3 regions of the Vibrio sp. NH-7 genome follow, and region 3 is predicted to be linked to each of the others. Evidence: riboswitches for the same ligand, from Rfam matches in the RefSeq annotation. Region 3 holds a riboswitch; each other region holds the start of a gene.
The links. A riboswitch is a leader RNA that binds a small molecule or an ion and turns the genes downstream of it on or off. The one in region 3 is predicted to bind thiamine pyrophosphate.

Region 1 (9,856 bases), on a different replicon from region 3:
GCTCGCCAAGCGGCAAAAGAGAAAAAAGCAGGTAAGCCTGCGAAATCTTACCGCGAAATCTTCCAAGTTCTAAAAGCGCTGAGCGACGAAGACGTTTAGCACCAAATACAAAAAGGATTGATGCACGCACATCAATCCTTTTTCTTTAAGCCCTCTATTCGCCTGCTCTGACGAACTCACTCAATGCTTGGTTACTGTGGTTGGAAACGAGCTGTTCAACGCCTGCTGCCACTTCCACTCGCCCGTTGGCAACAAAGATAAAATCGGAGCCAATGGCTTTAGCGTCACTGATGTGGTGCGTCACCATCAGCACGGTGATATTTCTCTCTTTGGCTAACTTTGCCACCAGCGATAACATTTCTTCACGTAAGATAGGATCGAGCGCGGAAAACGGTTCATCGAGCAGCCAAACTGGATGAGACTGCACAAAGCAGCGCGCCAAGGCGACTCGTTGACGCTGCCCGCCAGATAACTGCTCTGGCAATCGGTCAAGATAGTCAGCCACGCCCACTTGCTGCGCCGCCAACTCCACTTTCCGTTGCTGCTCATCACTGAGCTTTAGCCCAGGGTGCAAACCAAGCCCAATATTTTGTCTGACGGTCAGGTGAGCAAATAGGTTGTGTTCCTGAAATAACATCGCAAAAGGTCGCCGGTGCGGTTCTAAACCAACAATGTCACGCCCTTCCACGCTAATCGAACCACTGACAGGCTCGATGAATCCCGCCACTAATGCCAGCAACGTCGACTTGCCCGCCCCACTTGGTCCCATCAAGGCGGTGATCGAACCTTGTTCAACGGATACATCAAAATGAAACAACTCGTTGTGGTAGTAATAATCCACTTTAGTCAGAGATAACATGATTGACCTTTTTGTTCGCTTTAAACAACGTTTCGATGAGCGTGAAACAGCCAACACTGAGAAGAAGCAATGTCAGGGAAACGACCGCCGCCGCATCCATCTGATAGCTTCCCAGCAACTGGAACAGATAGAGTGGTAGAGTGCGAAATTCTTGACTACCAAACAAGGCAATCGCGCTCAGATCGCCAATCGCAAACATGAAGCTAATAGCAAATGCGTGCGCCATCGGTTTTTTAAGCGCCCGCCACTCAACCACTTTAAACCGTTGCCACCCTTTCATCCCAAGGCTTGCACACACATACTGATACTGTTGCTCGACCTGTAGCATCGGCTGAGAGAGCGTTTTAATCACATAGGGAAGCCCCATCAGCGCGTTCACCGCCACGACCACCACGAAAGCCAGACTGAATACATCCGTAAATGAGCGCAGCAACAAAAACAACCCAGTCGAAACAACCAAGCCGGGGGTGACCAAAATAATGGTGCCGATCAGTTCAATATGATCCGCTTGCCGCGCTCGAGCATTAAGCCGGAGTCGACGACTGGTGATCAAGATGGTAATACCCGCCAACAAAGCGATCATACTCGCAAGGGTCGCCACTTTCAGCGATGCCCAAAGTGCATGCCAAAAACGCGGATCTGTAAAGACTTGGACCGCATGGCTATTGATACCGCTGACAATGACCATTGCCAAAGGAGGCAGAACCAATATGGCGGCGAGCCCAATCCAACTGTAATCCCACACTTTATTGCGCCAATGATTACCGGCTAAATAGGGGTTGTTCGTAGTACTCACGGAGCTTACTGATATCGGTTTACCCAAACGCTGAATGATCAGCGCCATGATGCCACAAAGCGTCATCTGCCATATCGCCAATAGCGCACCGGCTTGCAAATCGAAATCAAATTTGATCGCTTGATAGATGGCGAGTTCAATGGTCGTCGATTTTGGTCCGCCACCAAGCGCCATTACGGTCGCAAAACTGGTAAAGCAGAGCATAAACACTAAACCACAAACATGAGCAAGCTGCTGCTTTATGCGTGGCCACTCAACCCAAACGAACTTTTGCCACGCCCCCATACCAAGATGCGCACAGAGTTTGTGCTGCTCTTCTGGGATGGACTCTAAAGATTGCAGCAAAAGCCGACTCGCATAGGGCAAATTAAAAAACAGGTGCGCCAGCAAAATACCGTTCAAACCATAAATCGAAAAAGGCAGTTTGCTATCAAAGTAGGCAAAACCATCGGCCAACAAACCACTATTGCCATAAATGGCAAGCAAGCCAAACACTCCGACTAAGACAGGCAATACCAACGTGGTTGCGAACAGCTTCAGCAACAAGTTTTTACCCGGAAATTGACGACGAGAAAGCGCGTGAGCTACTGGTATAGCGAGCCCAACACTTAACAGCGTCGAAAGAAAAGATTGGTAAAAACTGAACTTGGTAACGTGGCGGTAGTACGGGTCTTGCCACACCTGAGCGAGATTCAAAGAGGGCGCTTCAATCAGTAAAGCGGCTAAGGCAGAAATAATAAAGGTCGCGATGAACATCGCGACCCATAAGCCTATTTTGGGAATGCTTCGCAAAAAATACCCTTAGAACGTCAGCCCACTTTGCCATTCACGGATCCAAGTCTTACGGTTTTCCGCAACTTTATCCGCACTGAAGCTCAATGCCTTGTTTGGCACAGTCAAGGTTTCAAATCCTTGAGGTAACTCTACGCTTGTTACTGGGTACATCCAGTTACCCGTTGGCATCACAGATTGGAACTCATCACTGAGAATGAATGCCATAAATTGATCTGCAAGAGCCTGATTATTCGAGCCTTTCACCTTTGCTGCCACTTCAACTTGCGTGTAGTGACCTTCCGCAAAATCGGCCGCAGCAAACTTCGCGTCCCCTTCCGCAATCAAGTGATACGCAGGTGAGGTGGTGTAAGAGAGAACCAAATCAGACTCCCCTTCTAAAAACATGGAGTACGCTTCTGACCATCCCTTAGTCACAGTGACGGTCTTCTTCGCAAGGTTTTGCCATGCTTGAGTCACTTCATCACCATACACCGACTTCATCCACAACATCAGACCTTGACCCGGTGTTGAGGTACGCGGGTCTTGATAAATCACCTTTAAGTCATCACGAGAATCCACCAACTCTTTGAGGCTTTTTGGTGGATTCGCGAGTTTTTCTTTGTTGTAGACAAACGCAAAGTAGCCGTAATCGTAAGGGACAAAAGTGTTATCGCTCCAACCATTTGGCAGTGTCACTGAAGTCGTATCGACACTGTGCTCAGCGAGTAAGCCTGTCTTTTTTGCTTCCGCCATCAAGTTGTTGTCTAAACCAAGAACGATGTCAGCTTTGCTGTTCTCTCCTTCTAGACGTAGGCGGTTAAGGATAGAGACACCGTCGTCTAGCGCGACAAAGTTCACGTCACAACCGCATTGAGCTTCAAAAGCTTTTTCGACTTTAGGACCAGGGCCCCAATCGGCTGCGAAAGAGTCATAAGTGTAAACTGTCAGCGCTTTTTCTGCGGCGGTAACGGAAAATGAAGATAGTGTGGCCAACGCAACTGCGCTGAATGAAATGGTGCTCAGAGTGGTTTTCACTGCTCGCTCTCTCCTTGTTGAGCGGCACAGGTTTGAGGGACAATTGGATTGAAAATCAGCATGTCCTAACTCAATTCCTACGCCAGCATTATCTGGTTCAGGTCTACGGGTCCCACACACTTACCGCGAAATGGTAAGGGTTCGATCTCAGCTTCATTGACTCAATGAATAGCTCCCCGATGAGTATCGGCTTGATTGTAATAGTTATGAGACTCAATAGCTAGAGTCGTTCCTCTAACCATCAATCTCGGTGATCATATCCCCAGCGAGGAACCAAACCTTGTTCCACACCCAGATGATCCAAAATACGAGCGACCATGAAATCGATCAAATCCTCAATCGACTTGGGCTGATGATAAAAACCGGGCGCAGCTGGCATGATCGTAACGCCCATTTGGGACAATTTGTGCATATTCTCAAGGTGTAACGTCGAGAACGGGGTTTCACGAACAACCAACAATAGTTGACCGCGCTCCTTCATCACCACATCGGCTGCGCGTTCAATCAGGTTGTCTGACATGCCGTGAGCGATCGCTGCCACGCTGCCTGCAGAGCAAGGGCAAACCACCATCTGCTTCGGTGCCGCAGAGCCCGACGCAACCGGAGAGAACCAATCGTCCTTACCACAGACTATCAGTTTATCAGCGTCACACTTTAGATGTTCGACCAACGCTTGCTTGGCCGACTCAGGGTTTGCAGACAACTTTAAGCCGTGCTCTGTGGCTAACACAACGCGGGCAGCTGAGGAGATCAAAAGAAAAACTTGGTAGTCGGCAGCGATCAAACATTCTAGTAGGCGCAGCCCATAAGGCGCGCCAGATGCCCCTGTGAAGGCTAATGTGATCGCTTTCTGTTTATTGTTCATTGAATGCATACTTCTTTGCTAATTTGCCTTGTTTGCCAATTGGTCGAGTAATTTACCGTGAATGCCTTCAAAGCCACCGTTACTCATCACCAGAATCTGATCGCCGGGCTGAGCCTCAGCAACAATCATCTCGACAAGCGCATCGACATCCTTAGATGTCCAAGCGGGTTGAGTGCATTGCTGAGCCACATCCTCCACAGACCAATCAATGGAGTCAGGCTGATAGAGGAATACAGAATCAGCGGCTCGCAACGATGCAGCCAGTGTCTCTTTATGGACACCGCGCTTCATGGTTGCACTGCGTGGCTCAAGTACGGCAAGAATTCGACGTTGACCTACCTTGTTACGTAAGCCACCCAAAGTGAGTTCAATCGCCGTTGGATGATGGGCAAAGTCATCGTAAACCGTCACGCCTGCGATTTCTCCCTTACACTCCAGACGTCGCTTAGTATTAATGAACTTTCCGAGCGCGTCACAGGCAAGATCTGGCGTTACACCGACGTGCCTTGCTGCTGCGATAGCCATAAGAGCGTTGTCGACATTATGATCGCCCACCAAATCCCAGCGCACTTCCCCAACTTGGTTGCCTTGGAAAAAAACCTTGAAGTGAGAACCATCATTCACCACTTTTTCTGCTTGCCAGTCACCCTGCTCGCCACTGAATTCCGTTTCGCTCCAGCAGCCACGCTCGAGCACATCGGCTAAAGCCTTATCTTGTTTCGGAGCAAAGATACGGCCATTGCCCGGCACCGTACGCACTAAATGGTGGAATTGGCGCTGAATCGCTTCAAGATCATCAAAAATATCTGCGTGATCGAACTCTAGATTATTCATCACTAACGTGCGCGGGTGGTAGTGGACAAACTTAGAACGCTTATCGAAAAAAGCACTGTCATATTCATCTGCCTCCACAACAAAAAACATACTTTCGCCCAATCGAGCAGAAACGCCAAAATTGCCGAGTACACCACCGACTAAGAATCCAGGCTGGTAACCGCAGGCTTCCAAGATCCAAGCTAGCATACTTGATGTAGTGGTTTTACCGTGCGTACCTGAGACCGCTAGAACCCAGCGATCGTGCAGCAAAAACTCTTGTAACCATTGCGGTCCAGAGGTGTAACGCAGATTAGTGTTAAGTACGTGCTCGACACATGGGTTGCCGCGACTCATCGCATTACCTATCACCACAAGGTCTGGCGCAGGCTCAAGCTGGGAAGGGTCAAATCCTTCTATAATTTCAATACCTTGAGATTCAAGCAACGTGCTCATCGGCGGGTAAACGTTGGCATCGCTCCCCGTCACTTTATGACCAAGTTGACGAGCTAATACTGCAGCACCACCCATAAATGTGCCGCAAATCCCCAAGATATGAATATGCATAAACTGACCCTGTTTCAGGCAAATAATAGTGGACTCATTATGGCGATAAAGCCTTAAAAAGCGAACAACTTTGATCACTGTATGACACAAGCCTTACTCAACCGCACACTCCGTGTACAGCTTGATTCCAGCCAAACGAGTCATGAAAACACAGCAAAGAGTCGACAAATAAATTGAGATCTCAAGCAGTTAGTTCATTACCAATAAAAAGATCCTGCTCTTACACTTAGCTCAGGCATTTCGAAACGATCCAAATAGAGATCATCCATGCCACATCCCCCACTATTTAGAAGCGACTTTTAAGGAATAACCATGTCTGGAATGCGCACCCTTGGCGAGTTCATTGTTGAAAAGCAAGCGGACTTCCCCCACGCTAGCGGTGATCTATCATCCCTACTTTCTTCAATTCGCCTTGCTGCAAAAATTGTAAACCGTGAAATCAACGCCGCAGGCCTTGGTGACATTACAGGTGCAGTCGGGACAGAAAATGTCCAAGGTGAAGATCAGCAAAAGCTCGATGTCTACGCCAACGAGAAGTTTAAAGCAGCGCTAGAAGCTCGCGACCAAGTTTGTGGTGTTGCGAGTGAAGAAGAAGACGAAGCAGTAGCATTTAATAAAGAACTCAACAAAAACGCAAAATATGTTGTGCTGATGGACCCACTTGATGGTTCGTCAAACATCGACGTGAACGTTTCAGTGGGTACGATTTTCTCTATCTACCGTCGTGTTTCACCGATTGGTACTCCGCCAACCGAAGAAGATTTCCTGCAACCTGGTCACAAACAGGTTGCGGCTGGTTACGTGATCTATGGCTCGTCGACCATGTTGGTATACACCACTGGTAACGGAGTTAACGGTTTCACTTATGACCCATCACTTGGCACATTCTGCTTGTCACATGAAAACATGATGATCCCAGAAGACGGCACTATTTACTCCATTAACGAAGGAAACTACATTCGCTTCCCAATGGGTGTGAAAAAGTACATCAAGTACTGCCAAGAAAATGCGCCAAGCGAGAAGCGCCCTTACACTTCGCGCTACATCGGCTCCTTAGTCGCGGACTTCCACCGCAATCTACTCAAGGGTGGTATTTACCTCTACCCAAGCACGCAAAGTCACCCAAGCGGCAAACTGCGCTTACTATACGAATGCAATCCAATGGCTTACATCATCGAGCAAGCTGGTGGCGTGGCGTCAGATGGCGTGAATCGCATTATGGACATCAAACCTACCGAACTACATCAGCGTGTACCGTTTTTCGTGGGCTCAAAGAACATGGTGAAAAAGGTTGAGGAGTTCCTCGAGCTCAATCGAGACGACGATCAATAACCTTCTACAAAGGCGCTCATCGAGCGCCTTTTCTTTATTCATACATGAATAATCTGATTTTCTTGAGCAAAGTCTCGCCGCAAATATTTACAAAAAACCGAGTTTAGCAGTAAGGTATTTTGGTTAAATTTCAGCCCATACTTAGACAAAAAGGAACTTTAGCAATGAGCTTAAACGACGTACCAACAGGCAAATCTCTACCCGATGACATCTATGTTGTGATTGAAATTCCCGCCAATGCTGATCCGATAAAATACGAAGTCGACAAGGATTCTGGCGCGGTATTTGTCGACCGATTTATGTCTGCCCCGATGTTCTACCCATGTAACTACGGTTACGTAAACCACACGCTATCACTCGATGGTGATCCGGTAGACGTACTCGTACCAACACCGCACCCGCTGATGCCAGGTTCAGTGATTCGCTGTCGTCCAGTTGGCGTTTTGAAAATGACTGATGAATCAGGAGAAGACGCCAAAGTCGTCGCCGTGCCACACTCTAAACTGTCAAAAGAGTACGACCACATTCAAGATGTGGGCGATATTCCTGAGTTACTTAAAGCGCAAATCACGCACTTCTTTGAGCGTTATAAAGAGCTTGAATCAGGCAAGTGGGTGAAAGTCGATGGTTGGGAAGACGTCGCTGCCGCTCGCCAAGAAATTTTAGAATCTTACGAAAGAGCGCAAAAATAGCGCCCTCAAAACACAAAAAAGTCCGCACAAAGCGGACTTTTTCTTTTTGCGTCAACACTCTCAGACACATCTAGATGCGTTGGCACCAGTCCCCTGAAGCCAACAAGCTATCCAACTGACTGGTATCTTGATAGAGGTAGATCCAAGCGCGACCAAATGGCGTGTCTATTTGCTCACGGCGGTACTCAACCGGCACATCTTCAAGCACATCAATTTTAGCCAAGGTGTCGTCATCAATAAGGTATACCTCACCAACGATTGAGCTGTGCCCTGCCGTGACCGCTGGGTAAGCCCCCAAGTCATACAATGCATACTCTGACAAAGTTTCATGTTGACCAAGAAACTCCGCGGTATCTAAGAAGCTTTGATTGCTTTGACCTTTGCGCAAGGTACCGTAAACAAATAATAAATGTTGCATTGTCTGTCCCTAACTTAGCTATCTTTCAAATCTAGTCGAACTCAAACTGATAAAGCAAGTCGACCGCGCTACTGACCCCTGTTACAGCCTCAACATAGAGATCTTTCATCAGTCGATAACGTACCGTAAATTCGCCAACAGAATCAAAGATGCCAACACCATATTTGACCTGTAACCCAGGTAATACATACCCGCTGACCGTCACTTGAGAGTCCTCACCCGAGCCTGCTGTATCAAGTTGAAGATCCTGTACACCAAACGCTTCACCAATCTCACCAACGACACGACCACTCTGTGCAAGGCTCAAACCAATTAACGTGGTTGTCATAGCGTTGCCACCCGATTCGCCATCAATGTCCTGCCCTCGCAGTAAATAAGATAACGCATTAGCTTGTGGCATCGCGGGATCAGAGAAAATCGTCACGACCGGTTCAGTCGCAGGCCCCGTCACTTTGACCCCGGCGGTAACATCATCTCGGGTATTGTCCGGATTGCGAATCGCCTTGATTTGAACATAAGGTTGATCGACGGGTCCATTCATCAAGATCTTACCTTGCTCGATTATCAAGTCTTGACCAAACGAACGGTACGAACCCTCAACGATGTTGACTTCGCCGGTGATAAACGGCCCCTTATCTCGCTGCGCGACATTAAGTTTGCCTATCAAGCCACCCTCAAGACCAAACGCCGATAACTTAAAGTCATCGCCAATGGAAATGTTGATGTCCGTTTCCACCGCAAACGGAATACTCGAGTTGATATTTTCCGGTTGTAAATCATTGTTAAGAATAACTTGATCCTTAGACACACCTATCGCACTTGGTGGCAGCTCTTCAACTACGATGCGCCCCCAAGGCAGCGCAATGTCACCTTCAATCTTGGCGTATTTGGGAGACGCAGAAATCGTCATATCTGGCACCACCTTGATCGCGACCATAGGCGGTACATCAACTTTCAATTCGGTCGCAAAAACACGTAAATGACTACGCCAATCTTGCAGATCGAGCCAATCAGCATCACCCGTTAATTGCAATGTGCCATCTGGCGTATTCAGCGCCGACGTTAAAGTCGCTTGATATCCGTTAAAGTTGACTTTCAACTCTCCCGAATCAATCTGAACTGGAGAGATTTCGCCTTGGAGGAGAATATCGTCTACGAGGAATTGCCCTTCGACCTTGGGTTGCAATAGCGGCCCAGTGAATGCGAGATCGGTACTGATGCTCGATTTCAACTGGCTGTATTGACCAAGCAACGGCGAAAGAAAATCCAAATCAAAGGTCGTTAAGGTCAACTTGCCATCGAGTTGCTTGTCATCCACAGCGACATTAGGAATCATCGCTTGGCCGGAAATATCACCGTTGTCGGTAATATCAACCAGCCAATCAGCTTGCAAGCGATCTTGTTTGAGCGTGGCATTGAGCTTGATTGTTTCCCAACCGATCGTCAGTGGCACTTCAAGATCTTGCGTTACGCCCCCCTTAGGAAGCTCGACCGACGCGTTAACCTCTGGTGATTGTCCTTCACGCCACTTCGCCCAAGCCTGAGCGTTAACTTGACCTTCTAATGAGGTCCCCTCTGGGATAAAGCCCTCAAGCTGCGTGAAATCAAACTGTTTCAGGCTTAGGCTTGCTTCACCATCTTTACCTACGTCAATGTTGTCGTTTAAGCAAAGTGATGAATCCGCTTGCAACCAACAATGCGCAGC
Region 2 (9,856 bases), on a different replicon from region 3:
AGAACCTGAAACCGTGTACGTACAAGCAGTAGGAGCACCTTCGTGGTGTGACTGCGTACCTTTTGTATAATGGGTCAGCGACTTATATTCAGTAGCAAGGTTAACCATCTAGGGGAGCCGTAGAGAAATCGAGTCTTAACTGGGCGTCGAGTTGCTGGATATAGACCCGAAACCAGGTGATCTAGCCATGGGCAGGTTGAAGGTTGAGTAACATCAACTGGAGGACCGAACCGACTAATGTTGAAAAATTAGCGGATGACTTGTGGCTAGGGGTGAAAGGCCAATCAAACCTGGAGATAGCTGGTTCTCCCCGAAATCTATTTAGGTAGAGCCTCGGACGAATACTACTGGGGGTAGAGCACTGTTAAGGCTAGGGGGTCATCCCGACTTACCAACCCTTTGCAAACTCCGAATACCAGTAAGTACTATCCGGGAGACACACGGCGGGTGCTAACGTCCGTCGTGGAGAGGGAAACAACCCAGACCGCCAGCTAAGGTCCCAAATTATAGCTAAGTGGGAAACGATGTGGGAAGGCTTAGACAGCTAGGATGTTGGCTTAGAAGCAGCCATCATTTAAAGAAAGCGTAATAGCTCACTAGTCGAGTCGGCCTGCGCGGAAGATGTAACGGGGCTAAGCTATAAACCGAAGCTGCGGCAATGACTTTTAGTCATTGGGTAGGGGAGCGTTCTGTAAGCCGTTGAAGGTGTGTTGTAAAGCATGCTGGAGGTATCAGAAGTGCGAATGCTGACATGAGTAACGATAAAGGGGGTGAAAAACCTCCTCGCCGGAAGACCAAGGGTTCCTGTCCAACGTTAATCGGGGCAGGGTAAGTCGACCCCTAAGGCGAGGCCGAAAGGCGTAGTCGATGGGAAACGGGTTAATATTCCCGTACTTCTTACAATTGCGATGGGGGGACGGAGAAGGCTAGGTGGGCCTGGCGACGGTTGTCCAGGTTCAAGTGCGTAGGCTTGAGAGTTAGGTAAATCCGGCTCTCTCTAAGGCTGAGACACGACGTCGAGCTACTACGGTAGTGAAGTCATTGATGCCATGCTTCCAGGAAAAGCCTCTAAGCTTCAGATTGTAAGGAATCGTACCCCAAACCGACACAGGTGGTCGGGTAGAGAATACCAAGGCGCTTGAGAGAACTCGGGTGAAGGAACTAGGCAAAATGGTACCGTAACTTCGGGAGAAGGTACGCTCTTGACGGTGAAGTCCCTCGCGGATGGAGCTATTGAGAGTCGCAGATACCAGGTGGCTGCAACTGTTTATTAAAAACACAGCACTGTGCAAAATCGTAAGATGACGTATACGGTGTGACGCCTGCCCGGTGCCGGAAGGTTAATTGATGGGGTTAGTGCTTGCACGAAGCTCTTGATCGAAGCCCCGGTAAACGGCGGCCGTAACTATAACGGTCCTAAGGTAGCGAAATTCCTTGTCGGGTAAGTTCCGACCTGCACGAATGGCGTAATGATGGCCACGCTGTCTCCACCCGAGACTCAGTGAAATTGAAATCGCTGTGAAGATGCAGTGTACCCGCGGCTAGACGGAAAGACCCCGTGAACCTTTACTACAGCTTGGCACTGAACATTGACCCTACATGTGTAGGATAGGTGGGAGGCTTTGAACCCGGTACGCCAGTATCGGTGGAGCCGTCCTTGAAATACCACCCTTGTAGTGTTGATGTTCTAACGTTGACCCCTTATCGGGGTTGCGGACAGTGCCTGGTGGGTAGTTTGACTGGGGCGGTCTCCTCCCAAAGAGTAACGGAGGAGCACGAAGGTGGGCTAATCACGGTTGGACATCGTGAGGTTAGTGCAATGGCATAAGCCCGCTTGACTGCGAGAATGACAATTCGAGCAGGTGCGAAAGCAGGTCATAGTGATCCGGTGGTTCTGAATGGAAGGGCCATCGCTCAACGGATAAAAGGTACTCCGGGGATAACAGGCTGATACCGCCCAAGAGTTCATATCGACGGCGGTGTTTGGCACCTCGATGTCGGCTCATCACATCCTGGGGCTGAAGTCGGTCCCAAGGGTATGGCTGTTCGCCATTTAAAGTGGTACGCGAGCTGGGTTTAGAACGTCGTGAGACAGTTCGGTCCCTATCTGCCGTGGGCGTTGGAAGATTGAAGGGGGCTGCTCCTAGTACGAGAGGACCGGAGTGGACGAACCTCTGGTGTTCGGGTTGTGTCGCCAGACGCATTGCCCGGTAGCTAAGTTCGGAATCGATAACCGCTGAAAGCATCTAAGCGGGAAGCGAGCCCTGAGATGAGTCTTCCCTGACCCCTTGAGGGTCCTAAAGGGTTGTTCGAGACTAGAACGTTGATAGGCAGGGTGTGTAAGTGCTGTGAGGCATTGAGCTAACCTGTACTAATTGCCCGTGAGGCTTAACCATACAACACCCAAAGGGTTTTGATGGACTCGATACAAGAATTAACTTGATTGTGTTTTGAGAGCACAAACAGCTTTCCAGATTAAAGAATTTGCTTGGCGACCATAGCGATTTGGACCCACCTGATTCCATGCCGAACTCAGAAGTGAAACGAATTAGCGCCGATGGTAGTGTGGGGCTTCCCCATGTGAGAGTAGGACATCGCCAGGCTTTAAATTATGGACACTTGCTTGATAGCGAGTACGCCACTGCGGAGTGGTAGTTCAGTTGGTTAGAATACCGGCCTGTCACGCCGGGGGTCGCGGGTTCGAGTCCCGTCCACTCCGCCACTTATTTCGAAACCTCGCTTAATGCGAGGTTTTTTCGAATCTACAATTTGAAAAGATTCTACAGGGGTGTAGCTCCAATTGGCAGAGCAGCGGATTCCAAATCCGCGTGTTGGGAGTTCGAATCTCTCCACCCCTGCCATATTTAAGGCTCTAGTCGAAAGACTGGAGCCTTTTTACTTTTTGATGTTGAAGTAATCAATTGGCAGAGCAGCGGATTCTCCGACTTATCAAAAACAGCGCGAGTTGGGAGTTCGAATCTCTGGAGCGCCAGCCCGGTCCACCTCTGCCATATTCAAAAGCCTCAGAAGAAATGCTGAGGATTTTTCGCATTTAAGCAATGTTATTTATCTTGAGTCGCTAGTTCGATTGAGACTTCACCTTGTCAGTCTCTTCTGTTTCTAACATATTCTAAGCTCTGGCGGGGTTATTTGTGTGAGCTAGTCATATTAACAGAGTAACTATTCTCGCTCGTACAGTTCAAAGACTAAGCTCTGTCCACAAATAAGTCATCTCTACACGGAGGAAATTCATTGAAGTTATCCCTCCACCCTAGGCTAATACGATAAAGTTGTATGCGTGTATTATTTGTATACAACGGGAAAAGTGATGCCTGTAACTTTTGAAATTTCAAACTTTGATTTAGATAAGTTAGCCATTTTCTGATCGATAAATAGCGAGTAAAAGCTACAATAGTGAGCAGTTAAATATGGGGGTGTCATGGGACAACTGTCTATTCTTGGGTTTATTGCACTAGGTGGAGCATTTGGTGCGTGTTCTCGTTACCTAATTTCTGAGCTGTGTGTCGTATTGCTGGGGCGAGGTTTTCCTTACGGTACGCTAACTGTTAATGTGGTTGGCTCTTTCATTATGGGCTTGCTCATTGCAGCTTTCGAAAATGAGCTGATTGCAACTGAGCCTTGGCGTCAAATCATTGGCCTTGGTTTCCTTGGTGCATTAACAACGTTTTCAACATTCTCTATGGATAATGTCCTTTTGATGCAGCAAGGTGCTTTTTTTAAGATGGGACTTAATGTACTGCTTAATGTTGTTCTGAGTATCTCTGCAGCGTGGATAGGATTCCAGCTACTTATTAAGAGTTAGCAATACGGCTCTTCTCGTTATTTTTATACAGGTCGGCTTGGTTTAACCAAGCCGATTTTATATACTATTTTCACTTGTCGGAGTGCCATAAGGCTGAGACCGTTAATTCGGGATCCGTTGAACCTGATCAGATTAGAATCTGCGAAGGGAACAGGAGAAGAGATCACTATATTTTCCCATCAGTGATCTATCTATATTCAAGCAACACATTTTGTGGTGTCTTGAAACCTCTTGTCGCATCTTTCCGCCAAGCATTTTTATCCAAACTAATTACAAAGCAAGGAAAAATGCTATGTCGAGTCGCAAGCAAGCGAGACTGGAAGCAAAACAGTTCATTGATACACTCTCGGTACAGCCGTACCCAAATTCAAGCAAAGTTTATGTAGAGGGTTCACGTCCTGATATTCGTGTGCCAATGCGCGAAATATCACTTGCTGATAGCCTTATTGGAGGCACTAAAGAAGCCCCTATTTTCGAGCCTAATGAGCCAGTTCGCGTTTACGATACCTCGGGTGTATACACAGACCCAAATCACACCATAGACCTTTACAACGGCTTACCTAAGCTGCGAGAAGGGTGGATTGAAGAGCGTGCCGATACTGAACTACTTGATGAAGTAAGCTCGCTATACACCAAAGAGCGCCTAGAAGATGAAACGCTAGACGAGCTTCGTTACGGCAATCTACCACGTATTCGACGTGCCAAAGATGGGCAATGCGTGACTCAATTGCACTATGCTCGCAAAGGCATTATCACCCCAGAAATGGAATATATCGCTTTGCGTGAAAATATGGGGCGAGCTCAATACCGTGATGAAGTGCTGAATCAGCAGCATCCAGGTCAAAGCTTCGGGGCGAACCTACCAAAGGACATTACCGCCGAGTTTGTTCGTAAAGAAGTCGCCGAAGGTCGCGCAATTATCCCTTCTAATATCAACCACCCAGAATCCGAACCAATGATCATTGGCCGTAACTTTTTGGTTAAAGTGAATGCCAACATCGGTAACTCATCGGTCACCTCTTCGATTGAGGAAGAAGTAGAGAAGTTAGTATGGGCGACGCGCTGGGGCGGGGATACCGTTATGGACCTTTCTACTGGACGTAATATTCACGAAACTCGCGAGTGGATTCTACGTAACAGTCCGGTTCCGATCGGTACCGTACCAATGTACCAAGCGCTTGAGAAAGTGAATGGTGTTGCGGAAAACCTTAACTGGGAAGTGATGCGTGATACTCTTATCGAGCAAGCAGAGCAGGGCGTTGACTATTTCACTATCCATGCCGGTTTACTACTTCGCTATGTACCAATGACAGCAAAACGCGTTACTGGCATCGTTTCTCGTGGTGGTTCGATCATCGCGAAATGGTGTTTAGCCCATCACCAAGAGAGCTTCTTATATACCCACTTCCGAGAGATCTGTGAAATCTGTGCCAAGTATGATGTGGCACTTTCTCTCGGTGATGGTCTGCGTCCTGGTTCGGTTGCCGATGCTAACGACGAAGCGCAATTTGCAGAGCTTCGTACCCTTGGTGAGTTAACCAAGATTGCGTGGGAATACGATGTACAGGTGATTATTGAAGGCCCTGGCCATGTTCCAATGCATATGATCAAAGAGAACATGGAAGAGCAGCTAGAGCATTGTCATGAAGCTCCTTTCTACACACTTGGTCCACTGACGACAGACGTCGCTCCTGGTTACGACCATATAACTTCAGGTATTGGCGCTGCTATGATTGGCTGGTATGGCTGTGCGATGCTTTGCTACGTCACTCCAAAAGAGCATCTTGGCTTACCAAACAAAGAAGACGTGAAAGTAGGCATGATCACTTACAAGCTTGCTGCACACGCCGCTGATTTGGCGAAAGGGCATCCTGGAGCACAAGTTCGTGATAATGCGCTTTCTAAAGCTCGCTTCGAGTTCCGCTGGGAAGACCAATTCAACTTGTCGCTCGATCCAGATACCGCACGCGCTTTCCATGATGAAACCTTGCCTCAAGAGTCTGGAAAAGTTGCTCACTTCTGTTCGATGTGCGGACCAAAGTTCTGCTCGATGAAGATCTCGCAAGAGGTACGAGAGTATGCGAAAGACACTGAGCAAGTTGCTGCGGACCAAGCTATCTCAATCAAAATGCTGGATGATCCTTTGGAGGGGATGCGTCAGAAATCGCAAGAATTTAGAGATACAGGTTCTGAGCTGTACCACCCAGCAGCACATGCCGAGGTAAGTGACTAATGAGCAAAATCCTTATTCCGTCATCATTGATAGAACTAACAGGTTTAGTTCAGCAATGTTTGTTGTTGGCGAAAGAACAGGGTTTTAGCATCGAAGACATTGAGTTGGGTGTGAGCCCAACTCAATCTATTCAGCTTGTTCGCGACCAACAGACCACACGCATAACGACAGATCTTATTGATGGTTATGACTCTGAGCATGAGAGTTCATTGGTGCTCTATTACCGCTCTGCTTTATCAGTAGAAGCGTGTGCTAAGCAACCGTCGAAAGCGATTTATATTGGCATTGCTGATACGCAGGTATCCGATGAAAAGGAGAAAGTGCATCAGCTTGATATCTGGCGTCACCCAATTAACAACGAAGTGAGAGCGCTTTCCATTAAGTCCAAACCCAACGCAATGTTCGATCCCGAACATCACCTTGCTTGGATAGTAACGCTGACAGTACTCGATTTTCCTATCGAAGATGCATTAACACTTGCTCGAGGAATGCTAACTCAACAAGCGAATGTTTCACGTGAAACACTGTTGAATGACAACCTTGACGAGGAACGATCCGTTCAGTGGGCTGACCAATTTGATGATTTCCCCACACCTGTACTGGAGGATAACCGACTAGGTATTCAAGTTGGTTGGTCTGCCCAAGGTGAGAGTGTTAGCTTTCCAACTCTAACTAAGCAAAGTCTGGGGCTCTATCCAGTTGTTGATGATGTTGATTGGATTGAGCGTCTACTGCCACTCGGCATCAACACTATTCAACTGCGAATCAAGAACCCACAACAAGCCGATTCAGAACAACAGATCATTCGAGCAATTGAGCTAGGTCGTCAGTATCAAGCACAAGTGTTCATCAATGACTATTGGCAGTTGGCAATCAAGCATGGCGCTTATGGCGTTCACCTAGGACAAGAAGACATAGAAGAATCGAATTTGGCTCAGCTAACCAAAGCCGGCATTCGTCTTGGTCTTTCTACTCATGGTTATTACGAACTACTGCGCATCGTACAAATTCATCCTAGCTACATCGCGCTAGGGCATATTTTCCCAACCACCACAAAACAGATGCCATCGAAACCACAAGGTTTGGTTCGCTTGGCTCTGTATCAAAAGCTGATTGATAGCATTCCTTACGGAAACAAAGAACTGGCTATCCGTCCTGCAAAAGACAAACAAGTAAGTGGTTATGTACGAGGCTTTCCGACTGTCGCAATTGGTGGCATTGACCAATCTAATGCTGACCAAGTTTGGCAAACGGGCGTCTCTAGCTTGGCAGTAGTGCGTGCTATTACCTTGGCAGAATCCCCTCAATTCGTCATCGAGTTCTTCGCCCAACTGATGAAGGGAAGACAGCTAACGTTTACTGTTCAGAATAGTGAATTAGCGAATACCAAGAGAGGCGAGCATGCTCACGGATAAGCAGTTCCTTCGCTATCAACGCCAAGTCGCTCTGCCTGAAATTGCTGAAAGTGGGCAAGAGCGCTTGAGCAAATCGCATGTGCTGATCATCGGTTGTGGTGGGTTAGGGAGCGCAGCGAGTTTGTACTTGGCATCAGCGGGTGTTGGTAAATTGGTTGTGGTCGATGACGATGAAGTTGTTAGCAGTAACCTACAACGTCAGATCATTTATCGTGAGCAAGACATCCAAGTAGCGAAAACAAAAGCGACTGTAAAGCAACTCGATGAACTTAATTCTATGGTTCAAGTTCGTGCTCTCAATAAGCGATTAGACAAAGCACAGCTGCAGCTTGAAGTGATGCTAGCGGATGTGGTGCTCGACTGCACCGATAACATGCCGACGCGCCAGCTCATTAACCAAGTTTGTTTCGAGCAAAACACGCCGCTCATCTCGGCGGCGGCAATTGGTTGGCAAGGGCAATTCGCTGTTTTTGATTATCAAACGCAGATTGAACAAGAAGCAGAGAGTACAGCCTGTTACCACTGTTTGTATCCGTTCGACGAATTACCGCAAACGCAAAAGTGCAGTGAGAGCGGTGTCGTCGGTCCGGTGGTGGGTACACTTGGTAACTACCAAGCGATAGCGGCAATTCAAAAACTGGCGACGGGAAAGTTTCATTTCGAGACTGCCAAGTTGCATCTGTTTGATGGGTTGAAACTGCAATGGCAAACCATGGCGATAAGCAAAGACAAACAGTGCCAAGTGTGTGCTCAGATTTAGCTTACGAGTAATGGGCAGAATTAAGAGAGTTGGAAGCAATGACGTTATCAGAACAACAAACAACACAAATGACCGCTGCTGACCTAGATGTGATCACTATTGTCATCAATGACCAGTCACATCAAGTTGCCACTGAGTCGAATCTACAGCAAATCATTAGTCAATTTGCGCTGCCTGAAATGGGCTGTGTTTTTGCAATTAATAACAATGTTGTACCGCGCAGTGAGTGGGCTAGCACAGTTCTTTCACAGGGAGATTGCATCTCTTTGTTTCAAGCAATCGCAGGGGGTTAACGTCGATGCTTAAAATTGGTGATAAACAATTCGAATCAAGACTGTTCACGGGAACAGGGAAGTTTGCCAACAGCCGATTAATGGCAGAAGCGATTCAAGTATCGGGTTCTCAACTTGCGACCATGGCGTTGAAGCGTGTGGATGTGAACGACCAACAAGACGATATTTTGCTGCCGTTAGTACAAGCGGGTGTGAACTTATTGCCGAACACCTCAGGTGCAAAGAATGCTAGAGATGCTGTGTTTGCAGCACAATTGGCGAGAGAAGCGTTAGGTACAAACTGGCTAAAACTTGAAATTCACCCAGACCCGAAGTACTTGATGCCCGATCCAATTGAGACACTTGCGGCCGCTGAACAATTGGTTCGTGAAGGCTTTATCGTCCTTCCTTACTGTCATGCTGACCCGGTTCTGTGTAAACGATTGGAAGAAGTAGGCTGTGCTGCGGTCATGCCATTAGGTGCGCCGATCGGTTCTAACAAAGGGATAGTTTCTCACGACTTCCTAGAGATCATTATCGACCAAGCTAATGTTCCTGTGGTTGTCGATGCGGGTATCGGTGCTCCTTCACATGCTGCGCGCGCGATGGAAATGGGCGCGGATGCCGTGCTCGTCAATACCGCGATTGCAGCTTCGAGCGATCCTGTTGCGATGGCGAAGGCATTTAAGTTGGCGGTCGAGTCGGGGCGTATGGCTTATGAAGCTGGACTTGCTGGTAAGGTTTCTCATGCGGTTGCGTCGAGTCCACTGACGTCATTCCTAGATGAGCTTTAGTCCTAGATTGGTTTAGCTATTAAGCGAGGAAAACATGAGCTTCGTTGAACAATTTAAGCAGCTTAATTGGGATGACATCTCGATGTCGATCTACGCGAAAACGGCACAAGATGTCGAGCGAGCATTGAATAAACCCAAGCGTAATTTGGAAGACTTTAAAGCGCTAATTTCACCCGCGGCTGAAGCGTACTTAGAGCAAATGGCGCAGCTGTCATACTCGGCAACTCGCAAGCGTTTTGGTAATACCATGTCGCTTTACATTCCACTGTACCTTTCTAACTTGTGCGCCAATGCTTGTACTTATTGTGGCTTCTCAATGGAGAATAGAATCAAGCGTCGTACCTTGAATCGGGACGAAGTGGCAGCAGAAGTTGAAGCCATCAAGCGCATGAAGTTTGATAGCGTGTTGCTGGTGACTGGCGAGCACGAAACTAAAGTGGGTATGAAATACTTCCGCGAAATGGTGCCTATGATTAAGCAACGTTTTAACTATTTGGCGATGGAAGTACAGCCACTTGATCAAGACGAATACGCTGAGCTCAAGACATTGGGTTTGGAT
Region 3 (9,856 bases):
GAGCTTTTTCCCAATCAATGACAACCGCGCAGTGATCGCGGTAAACAACGAGTACACCAATTACGATTTGCTGTTTGATCACGGCGGAAAGGCGATGACAGCAGACGACGTTCTTAAAGCGCAAGCAGCGCATGGCGTTACCGTGTTTGAAATTATCAAATCCGATACCGGTTGGACGCTCGACAAAAGCGGCGCACGCAATCGACGCATTACCGCAAACACGCCTATGAGGCTAACCGGCCCGGCTGCGGGGCACGATCTGATGAAAACCGAGCTAGACCCTTCAGGTATGAAGCCGCTTGGCACATTCAACAACTGTGCGAATGGCCAGACGCCTTGGGGAACGTACCTCACGTGTGAAGAGAACTTTAACGGCTACTTTGGTACTAGCGCGAGCGCAGAGCTAAGTGATGATCACAAGCGTTATGGTGTGAAAGCGGCGAAGAGCAAGTATCAGTGGCATGACAGCGACGAGCGTTTTGATGTGGCAAAACACCCGAACGAACCACATCGCTTCGGCTGGGTTGTCGAGATTGACCCGAATGACCCAACATCAACGCCGCTAAAGAGAACAGCTTTAGGTCGTTTTAAGCATGAAAATGCAGCGTTACTGATCAACGATGACGGTCATGTGGTTGTGTATCTCGGTGACGATGAGCGCGGAGAGCACTTATACAAGTTTGTGTCGAAGAACAAATATCAGCCAGGCAACGACAAAGCAAACCGCAACCTACTGGAAGAGGGCACTCTGTTTGTCGCCAAATTTGAAATGGATGACAATGAGCTCAAAGGCAAAGGTCAGTGGATTGAGCTGACACATGGCAAGAACGGTTTAACCAAAGAGAACGGTTTTAACGACCAAGCAGAAGTGATGATTTTTGCTCGCCGTGCTGCGACACAAGTTGGAGCCACCACGATGGATAGACCTGAGTGGGTTGCGGTTCATCCAAACAACAACCATGTGTTCTGTACGCTAACCAACAATAAGAACCGAGGTGTGAAAGAAGGTCAACCTGTTGGTGGTCCTAACCCTCGTAAAGAAAACCACTACGGTCAAATTGTGCGTTGGGTACCGCAAGCCGGTGACCATACCAGTGCGGGATTTGAGTGGGACCTTTACTTAATTGCAGGTAACCCTGAGGTCCACAAAGGTAACCTATATGCAGGAAGTGCCAACATTACCGCAGATAACATGTTCAATAGCCCAGACGGGATTGGTTTCGACTCTGCGGGACGTTTGTGGATTCAAACCGATGGTAACTACTCGAACAAAGGGGACTTTGCAGGACAAGGCAACAACCAAATGTTGTGTGGTGACCCAATGACTGGCGAAGTTCGCCGTTTCTTGACAGGGCCAATTGCATGTGAAATCACGGGGCTGACTTTCTCAGCAGACAACAAAACGATGTTTGTGGGTGTCCAGCACCCAGGTGAAAAAGGCGCGCCTTCTCACTTCCCAGGTGGTGGTAACAGCAAGCCGCGTTCAACGATCATGGCGATCACCCGTGAAGATGGCGGCGTGATTGGCGCATAATCACGATTAAAGTGGTGTAATCAAAGCTTCAGAGTGCCTGACTCTGGAGCTTTTTTTATTCTCAGTTCCTTAAAAGTTGATACCAGCGCGACTATCTGTACTGCACAAAGCCTAAAAGCCAAAAATGGATAATATCTCCATTATTGAAACAGCAATGGCTAGGCTGTTTTTTACCAATTACTCTCCGCAAAGACAGGGCAACACTGAAATATCGCGCCTTGTTGGGAGTTAATTACGTGCTAGATTTGGTTTTTTACAAGCTTGTAACGTCAACTCTCAGTCACTTTTTTGTCAATTAATTGCTCTCGCAAGAGGAAAGTTAGCGCAAGTTTAAGTGGTAATTTTGCCGTCTTGAGCGGGATGCAAGCTCAAAAGCAAGAAAAGTGTGACTTTGTATAAATTAGCTACTAAATCTAGTTGCTTCGTTTGTACGGTATGTCTATATTGAAAGAGTACCCAAACTAACCAAAGGTGTTTAGACCAAGTCGATTTCAATAGTTAATACGAATACACTGCACGATACAGAAACACAACTTTGCGCGATTTTGCGCTGTGTGATTCCCAAACGTAAAAGAATAAAGTATTGCATGACGGCCTTCGCGATTTAGCGGCATCTTATGGTTAGCCAGGTATTGGTGATGTTAACCATGGAGGAGATTAGGCTATGATATCAGTGATTCTATTCGCATTAGCAATTGTGGTTTTCTTCTGTTGTTGGACTGCCCAACACGGTCTACCTGTGTTAGGAATGAAGCTCGATGAGACCGACCAACTTCTATTGTCGGAAGTGCTCGGTGAAGAAGTTCTAGAAGCATAAGCTACCCACTCAGTCGCGCAGGGGGCACCTACGGGTCCTCCTAGTGCCTGCCTTACTATATACTCCCCGCTATTCTCTCTTTGCAATACTGTGCTCAATGGTCTCCTTAACGGTCTTAAACCTTGCCGGCCAATCGCGGTTCTTTTTTGAAAGTAAGTAGAGGCTCTCGGTTATTGAGCTTGGTAATGGATAGACCGTGACCTGCTCTCGGTGGGTAAAACTTTCCAACGTGCTTTTGGGCAAAATAGTAAACCCTAGTCCTTTCGATACAGGCAGAAGAATTTGCGCAATCTGATTGACGTAGCCCGTCATCGGGACGTCATTCATGGCTAGGCTAGCGAGCTCGGGATCATCGAACTGTGAAAAATAGAGCGCGAAGTAGTGGGCAGCATCAGGGTGACGAATAAACCCTAGCTGCTTGAGAGTGTCTACGCTCATTGGCTGCTTACTCGCAGGATGCTTGGCGGGTAACATCAGGCACAGAGGCTCATGCCCGAGTTTTTCGCTGTGGAAGCGAGCGTCATTCGGCACTCGTGTCACAATCCCAAGGTCGGCGCGATCGTCAAGTATGTCATTGAGGATTTTATGCTCCGGCGCTGCCTCGACTTGTGGAATGAGTTTTGGGTGATGACTTTGCAACTCCAGCAAGGCGGGGTAAAGCATCAGGGCCATTGAACCGGAGCAAGAGAGCGACACGGTTCCGGCATAAGGATCGTCTTCGCCCAATGAGGCAAGGAGCTGCTGTTCACTCTTCTCAAGACGTTTGGCGTAGTCGTAAACGGCGCTTCCTTGCTCGGTAATCGAGAAACTTTTCTTATCTCGCTTAATCAATAGATAGCCGCATGCTTCCTCAAGCTTTTTTATGTGCTGAGTGACGCCTGGCTGAGTCATGAACAGCTTATCTGCCGTTTTGGTAAAGTGGCCTGTATCGATAAGAGTGGTAAACGTTTTTAACCAAGTAGGGTTGAGCATGATGCTGACTTCATAAAATTCCATTATGAAAATTAGATTAAGCGATAATTACTGGTTTGTGTAGCAACCCTTGTCTGAACGGCAAAATTATTGTGTGCATCACGCTTATGATTGCTGTTATTATTCTCAGCAAATAGTCGGGGGGCCTGACCATCATCGATGGCATGGCTGAGATCGCACTGCGAGACCCGTTGAACCTGATTCAGTTAACACTGACGTAGGGAACTATTCGCGTGACACTGGGTAGAGTGTCCGCACTCGCTGGCAATTTCTCTGCTGGATGAGAGTTCCTGTACGTCTTGTAATAGGAGCACTCATGCCACATTCACAAGACAATATCCCCATCGTATTGACCATTGCTGGTTCAGATAGTGGCGGCGGCGCGGGCATTCAAGCCGACATCAAAGCCATCTCTGCAACCGGAAGCTATGCGTGTTCGGTCATTACTGCCATCACGTCACAAAACACCCTCGGTGTATCCGCCATACATCCTATCCCCGTTGCTCATATTGAAAGTCAGCTCGATGCCGTTTTTTCAGATCTCAACATCGTTGCTGTAAAAGTAGGGATGCTCGCAGACAGCGAAATCATCGACATGGTTGCGCGAAAGATTCGTCAATATCAACCAAAGCATCTTGTGGTAGACCCTGTGATGGTGGCGACCAGTGGCGATTTGTTGCTAAAACACCGCGCGATAGAGGTCTTGAAGCGTGAGTTGCTGCCATTGGCCGATCTCATTACTCCTAATTTGCCAGAAGCCGCCGCCCTTATTGGCGGGCAAGTGCCTAAAACCGAGGATGATATGGGGGCGATGATAGAGCAACTGAGAGGGATCGGAGCGAATGCTGTTTTGCTCAAAGGAGGGCACCTTGAGAGCGATGACAACAGCAATGACCTACTGATTGAGGCCAAAAGTAGTGACTTATTGCGCGCGCGACGCTTTGCGACGAAAAATACCCACGGCACTGGTTGCACCTTGTCATCAGCGATTGCGTCTTATCTCGCTCAAGGGAATCGTCTTCACAAGGCGGTGTATCTTGGCAAGCAGTATATTTCTCAAGCGATCTCTCATGCTGATGAGCTCACAGTGGGTCGTGGCCATGGCCCAGTTCATCACTTTTTCCCCGGTCATATCAATGTGAGATAGCCCTTTATTGACTCGAGTGAAAGAGGAAATTGACGTCGTTTTGCGATCATCTTTGGCTGCTGAAATGAACTTTCATCGAATTGACATAGTGTTGATAAAGCTCGCAACAAACAGGCGTTTAATACGGTTCATGTTGAGTTGTGGAGCGGTGAATTCGAGTGAAAAACTATCTGATGAAAAAGCAGTATGGCTTGGGGTTATTGGCCATCTTGGTGCTATTGGTTTCTCCAATGTCACTGCTAGTTAGTCATATCGATTTACTGGGTGACGTCTCTTTCGAAGAAGGGCTTTTTTATACTCTTCTCACCGATTCCGCTGGCTCACAAGGCTTTCTCATTACCTTGCTAGTGCTGTCATTGTTGGTCTGGAGAAAACGCCCGTCTACTCAAAACTTGCTTGCCAACGGCGTCCAACTGGGGGTGATTTTGTTGATTGGTTTTGCGGCCAAAACTGGGCTGAAAATCATGACAGAAAGCCCTCGACCTTACACGGAACTTTTGTCTCACCAGCTTCTCATTCCGCAGCCGGAGCATTTTTACAAGCTCAACTCGACACAAAAAGCTGAAGTTATTGATGGCATTTCGACTCAAGTAAGCCAATGGAGAACTCGTCATTGGCAAGGCGAAAAAGATTATTCGTTTCCTTCAGGTCATACGATTTTCGTGGCCATCTGTATCGCGTTTTTTGGTGGGCTATTTGTGCAATCAAGAGAGTACGGACTCGCCGCTGCGCTCATGTTGTGGGGGCTCGGTGTTGCGTATAGCCGACTGTGGCTCGGAATGCACCGACCAATAGACCTTGTAGGTTCTATCGTCTTTGTTTCCGCGGTTTATCTATTGGTGCCTCAGTTCCATACTTTGAGCGAAAAGATCCTCCTCAAGCTTCCAATCTTGACTCACAAATAGACCGGCTCAAATAAAGCGTTTGTTTAGAGATCCCGCATTAGCGTCTCTAACTCTTCGTTGGCTGAATCAATCAAGCGGTTGATTTCTTCCGCGTCTTTGTTGGTTAACTCAAGTTGCCAAGGTTTTTGCTCGCCCTGAGCAGACAATCGAGTATATTGGCCAACTTTTCTAAAGCTCAGCTCAGAAAATTCGGCTTGGTGACGAACCTTGTTTTCCTTAATGTCGACATCAAGTAAGCCGACAGGATTGATCTCCACATGAGCATGGTTTTGGTCATGAAGTTGATAGTCTCTATGTACGGAAATCATAAGCGGCTCCTTACTATTGTGAACGGGTGTTTAAACAAGTGTAGGATAGGGAATTTGAACGCTACTCGAAATAAATACCAAGATTGATCTGGCTTAATAAACGCGACGATTTTTGCTGACAACGTCAGCATTGGCATTAAAAAAAGCTGCCAGAGGCAGCTTGTTCGTTAGGCTTGGCTGAGGGGGCTCAGTATTTCTCTGCGGTTGGCTCTGACGATAAAGATCACGCCGATCAAAGGGACCACTACAGCGGCAAATGGAATCATGCCTGCGCCAAAGTGACTGTCTATCACCACACCTCCTAAGAACCCGCCAAATGCGTTGGCCAAATTAAACGCGGAGATGTTTGCAGTTGCCGCGAGCTCTTGTCCTTCGCCACCGTGGTTCATGACTCGTAACTGCATAGCTGGAACATTCGCGAAAGAGGCAATACCGAATACAAAGGCAGCAGCGATAAAGAACCAAGAATGGCTAAGGCTTAGCCCAACCAAAAGCAGTGAAACAATCATTGCCAAAGCCCAATAGATGGATGCGTTATGAAGATTTTTATCTGAGGAACGTCCACCCAGATGGTTGCCGATGATCAAACCAATCCCAACGATAACGAGAATCCATGTTACGTCTTGCGCATCGAATCCGCTAACGTGCATAGCGATGGGCGCTAAGTAACCATACAAGGTCATAAAGCCCGACCAAACCAATACGGTAACCGTTAAACTGATGAGAAGTAGAGGATTCTTAAATGCAATTAACTGAGTTTTGACCGCTTTTGCTTGCTCGTGTCCATTTGATTGAATCACAACCGCAATAAAGAACAAAGCGATGGCACCGAAGGCCGCGACGGTAAGGAAGGTAGTATGCCATCCAAATTGCAGACCAATCCAAGTGCCCCCTGGCACCCCTAACACGTTTGCTAAGGTTAAGCCTGCAAACATCTGTCCAACGGCGCGGCCAGCCATGCTTTTTTTAACCAGTCCTGTCGCAACCACAGCACCAATACCGTAAAACGGACCTTGAACCAAACCTGTGATTACGCGGCTGGTCATCAATATCCAATAGTTTGGGGCGTAAGCAGAAAGTAGGTTACCAAGAATAAATAGCACCATTAGCCCAGCCAGCACCTTCTTCTTATTGAAACGAGCGAGGTATATCGTGAGGAGTGGGCCGCCAAACACAATCGCAAGTGCGTAGCCACTAATTAGGTAGCCCGCTTGACCTTCAGTAATTGAAAGAGTGTGAGCAACTTGAGGCAATATGCCCGCAATAACAAATTCTGCTGTGCCTATTGCGAAGGCAGCTAAGGTTAGAATCCACACCTGCAGTGGCATCTTTTCATTTTTCATAGCAATCTCATTTTGGGTTTCGATGGCAAGTCGAGGGACTTGTCTGAATAGCGTCAGTATATTGGTTCGAAAAAATTTGATAATTGGCTATTATTTGAATTTATTATTCAGCTAATCCAAATAATGAGGTAGGAGCATGGATAAGTTCGCCGATATGGAAATGTTTGTTGCCATTGTTCATCACAGAGGCATGGCATCAGCCGGGAGAGCTTTGGGGCTATCGCCCGCGACGGTGACGGCGAGGCTGCAAAATTTAGAGCAGCGCTATGGTGTGAAGTTGCTGAATCGAAGCACTCGTCATTTGTCTTTGACGGATGCAGGGGCGCTTTATCACCAATCGTGTATTGAAATATTGGAAAGCGTTCGAGCGACTGAGAATGTGCTTCAAACCGGGACCACAGAGGTAAAAGGACCGCTTAAAATCTCGGCTCCGAAAGACATAGGTAAGCAATACATTGCGCCATTGCTCTCTTCTTTTTGTCGTAAGTACCCCGATGTGATTCCCTTTCTCTATTTGAATGATGGGTTAAGCAACATGGCAGAGTCTGGGCTGGATCTGGTGATTCGCTATGGGGAGCTAGCAGATAGCCAACTGATTTCGCGCAAGTTAGCAACTAGCCAGCGAGTGCTGTGCGCATCTCCTCAATACCTTGCAGATTACGGAGAGCCAAAAAGCCCGACAGATTTGATGGCTCATCAATGTCTTGCATTGATAAGAGGGAATGAAGCGCTGCAGCATTGGTATTTTGCCGCTAATGGGGAGCAGCAATCCATTTCTATCATGCCAAAACGGTATTCAGATGATGGGGAGGTGCTTCGTCAGTGGGCGATTGACGGTGAAGGGATCGTCATGAAGTCGATTCTAGATGTCCAACAAGACATTGCTCAAGGCCGTTTGGTCACCTTGCTTGATGGCTATACGAAGAATTTTAGTCAGGTTAGTGTCGGTCAAAGCGCAGATTTACACGTTATCTATCAAAGCCGCGATTATCTACCCAAGCGAATGCGACTGTTTTTAGAACACTTGTATACTGCGTTCGATGCCTAGAAAAATGGTCTGTGATAAGCAGAGTGGTCTGCTTATCACGATTTGTTTAACCAAAGAGCACGCTGTACAGGAAGCCTGCGCCTATCGCCATCCCTAAAATGACAGTCAAGAAAGCCGCGATCATTTGGTTTTTGAAGATCGACTTAAGCAAAATCACTTCCGTCAAACTTGCTCCTGCACTACCAATGATCAATGCCATCACAGATCCTAGCGCCATGCCTTTTTGTACCAGAGCTGCACTTAATGGAATGACGGCTTCAGCACGAATATAGAGTGGAATACCGATAACCGCAGCAACAGGAATCGCATACCATTTACCTGCACCAGCGTATTCAACGATCAACTCCGTCGGAATGAAGCCATAGATAAATGAACCGATCGCAATACCTAGCATCAAGTACGGGAAAACTTGTTTAAAGTCTTTCCAAGTGGATAACCAGATATTCATCCAACGGCTTGGTTGTTTGCTTTCAATGAGCGTTGCAGTGGCGCTGCCATCTGGACCACAGCAACTGACTTTAATTTTAGGTTCGGCGTTGGTGCTACAGCAAGTGCTCTGCGCTGCCACTGGCAAAGTTGGTTCACCACAAGCGGCTTTTGAACTGCATGAACTGGCTTCTGTTTTTATAGGCTTGCGCTCTTCACGGCTTGCTTTACAACTCGAGTTTTCAACAGCTTGATAGGCTTCAGGTTTTACGTATTTTTCAAAGCCAAGTTTTTCTAATACATAACCAGCAACAACCGATACCGTCATTGCGATCAGGAAGTAGAACGCGGCGACTTTCCAACCGAAAGTCACGACAAACAAACCAATGATGACAGGGTTAAGCAGTGGACTACCAAACAAGAAGACCATCATCGGGCCAAACCCGGCTCGAGCTCGCAATAACCCTTTTAGGAAAGGAATGGTTGAGCAAGAGCAAAAGGTGTAATTGCGCCTAAAAGCGCTGCAACAATATAACCTTTGCCATTACGTGAGCTTAAGATCGACTGGATCTTTTCTGGGGTTAGAAACTCTTGTAACACACCAACAATATAGCTGATGGCCAAAAACAGAATGATCAACTCTGCTGCGAGAAAGGCAAACATATCCAGGGCTTCGCTTGCCATGGTCATAAGTTCATTGTTCATTGCTTGACTCCATAACGAGTAGGATGAATATATTTCGATTATTTTGGAATTATAGAAATCAAAGGAAAGGCAGGTCAATATTTATTTCTATAAATGTCGAAATAAAAGCATCGAGTCATGGCGAGCCGTTGTTGGCTAGGTAATTAGTTATCGCAAATATGACTACACTTTAGGCAGTGACTTAAGACCTTATTGGGAAGCCGATGTCGTTGCGTGAAACCAAAATCACCAACCCTTGTGTGCGCAATTGTTGTCTCGATGACGATGATGTTTGCCTTGGCTGTTTTCGTACCCTAAAGGAAATCTTGGGTTGGAATCAGATGACTCAGGCTCAACAAAAGCACACCCTGTCTTTATGTCGACAACGACGTCAAAAATCACGCCCTTTCTCTTAGCCTACTGGGCCGATGTCGCCGCCAACAAAAAAGCAAAATAACGCTTTACCTAAAGTTAACTTGAGGTTTTATCCTGTTGTTAAATCAACAAGGAGTGAGAATTATGCAGAACAATTATGTAAAAGAGTTGGCGATCAAGAGCTATCAAGAAGAAGCGCAAAAAGAGTACTATCGAACATCCTCGGAGTCCTTTCATACCCCAAGTTTTATGATTGGAATTCTAGTTAGCTCGATACTGATGGGTTGGTATTAATCT

Region 1: linked by a shared signal. The riboswitch ahead of thiB (thiamine ABC transporter substrate binding subunit) and the one ahead of thiD (bifunctional hydroxymethylpyrimidine kinase/phosphomethylpyrimidine kinase) in region 3 are both predicted to bind thiamine pyrophosphate.
Region 2: linked by a shared signal. The riboswitch ahead of thiC (phosphomethylpyrimidine synthase ThiC) and the one ahead of thiD (bifunctional hydroxymethylpyrimidine kinase/phosphomethylpyrimidine kinase) in region 3 are both predicted to bind thiamine pyrophosphate.

The regions. Positions count from the first base shown of each region.
Region 1 is NZ_CM132187.1:2,707,937-2,717,792, forward strand. Features, by position in the region: gene yjgA (ribosome biogenesis factor YjgA) at 1-99, shown strand, start outside; gene thiQ (thiamine ABC transporter ATP-binding protein) at 155-859, opposite strand; gene thiP (thiamine/thiamine pyrophosphate ABC transporter permease ThiP) at 843-2,447, opposite strand; gene thiB (thiamine ABC transporter substrate binding subunit) at 2,457-3,464, opposite strand; TPP riboswitch at 3,522-3,653, opposite strand; gene ACUALS_RS12535 (flavin prenyltransferase UbiX) at 3,706-4,329, opposite strand; gene mpl (UDP-N-acetylmuramate:L-alanyl-gamma-D-glutamyl-meso-diaminopimelate ligase) at 4,348-5,709, opposite strand; gene fbp (class 1 fructose-bisphosphatase) at 6,022-7,041, shown strand; gene ppa (inorganic diphosphatase) at 7,206-7,733, shown strand; gene ACUALS_RS12555 (gamma-glutamylcyclotransferase family protein) at 7,804-8,151, opposite strand; gene tamB (autotransporter assembly complex protein TamB) at 8,183-9,856, opposite strand, start outside.
Region 2 is NZ_CM132187.1:3,034,356-3,044,211, reverse strand. Features, by position in the region: rRNA gene ACUALS_RS14165 (23S ribosomal RNA) at 1-2,396, shown strand, start outside; rRNA gene rrf (5S ribosomal RNA) at 2,488-2,603, shown strand; tRNA gene ACUALS_RS14155 (tRNA-Asp) at 2,646-2,722, shown strand; tRNA gene ACUALS_RS14150 (tRNA-Trp) at 2,785-2,861, shown strand; gene crcB (fluoride efflux transporter CrcB) at 3,440-3,823, shown strand; TPP riboswitch at 3,892-3,990, shown strand; gene thiC (phosphomethylpyrimidine synthase ThiC) at 4,116-6,056, shown strand; gene ACUALS_RS14135 (thiamine phosphate synthase) at 6,056-7,471, shown strand; gene ACUALS_RS14130 (HesA/MoeB/ThiF family protein) at 7,458-8,231, shown strand; gene thiS (sulfur carrier protein ThiS) at 8,270-8,524, shown strand; gene ACUALS_RS14120 (thiazole synthase) at 8,530-9,297, shown strand; gene thiH (2-iminoacetate synthase ThiH) at 9,332-9,856, shown strand, end outside.
Region 3 is NZ_CM132188.1:1,450,269-1,460,124, reverse strand. Features, by position in the region: gene ACUALS_RS20945 (PhoX family protein) at 1-1,534, shown strand, start outside; gene ACUALS_RS20940 (hypothetical protein) at 2,199-2,351, shown strand; gene ACUALS_RS20935 (LysR family transcriptional regulator) at 2,421-3,323, opposite strand; TPP riboswitch at 3,452-3,564, shown strand; gene thiD (bifunctional hydroxymethylpyrimidine kinase/phosphomethylpyrimidine kinase) at 3,640-4,470, shown strand; gene ACUALS_RS20925 (phosphatase PAP2 family protein) at 4,629-5,375, shown strand; gene ACUALS_RS20920 (hypothetical protein) at 5,399-5,683, opposite strand; gene ACUALS_RS20915 (MFS transporter) at 5,851-7,026, opposite strand; gene ACUALS_RS20910 (LysR family transcriptional regulator) at 7,163-8,074, shown strand; gene ACUALS_RS20905 (permease) at 8,121-8,960, opposite strand; gene ACUALS_RS20900 (hypothetical protein) at 8,969-9,205, opposite strand; gene ACUALS_RS20895 (DUF1289 domain-containing protein) at 9,409-9,600, shown strand; gene ACUALS_RS20890 (hypothetical protein) at 9,704-9,853, shown strand.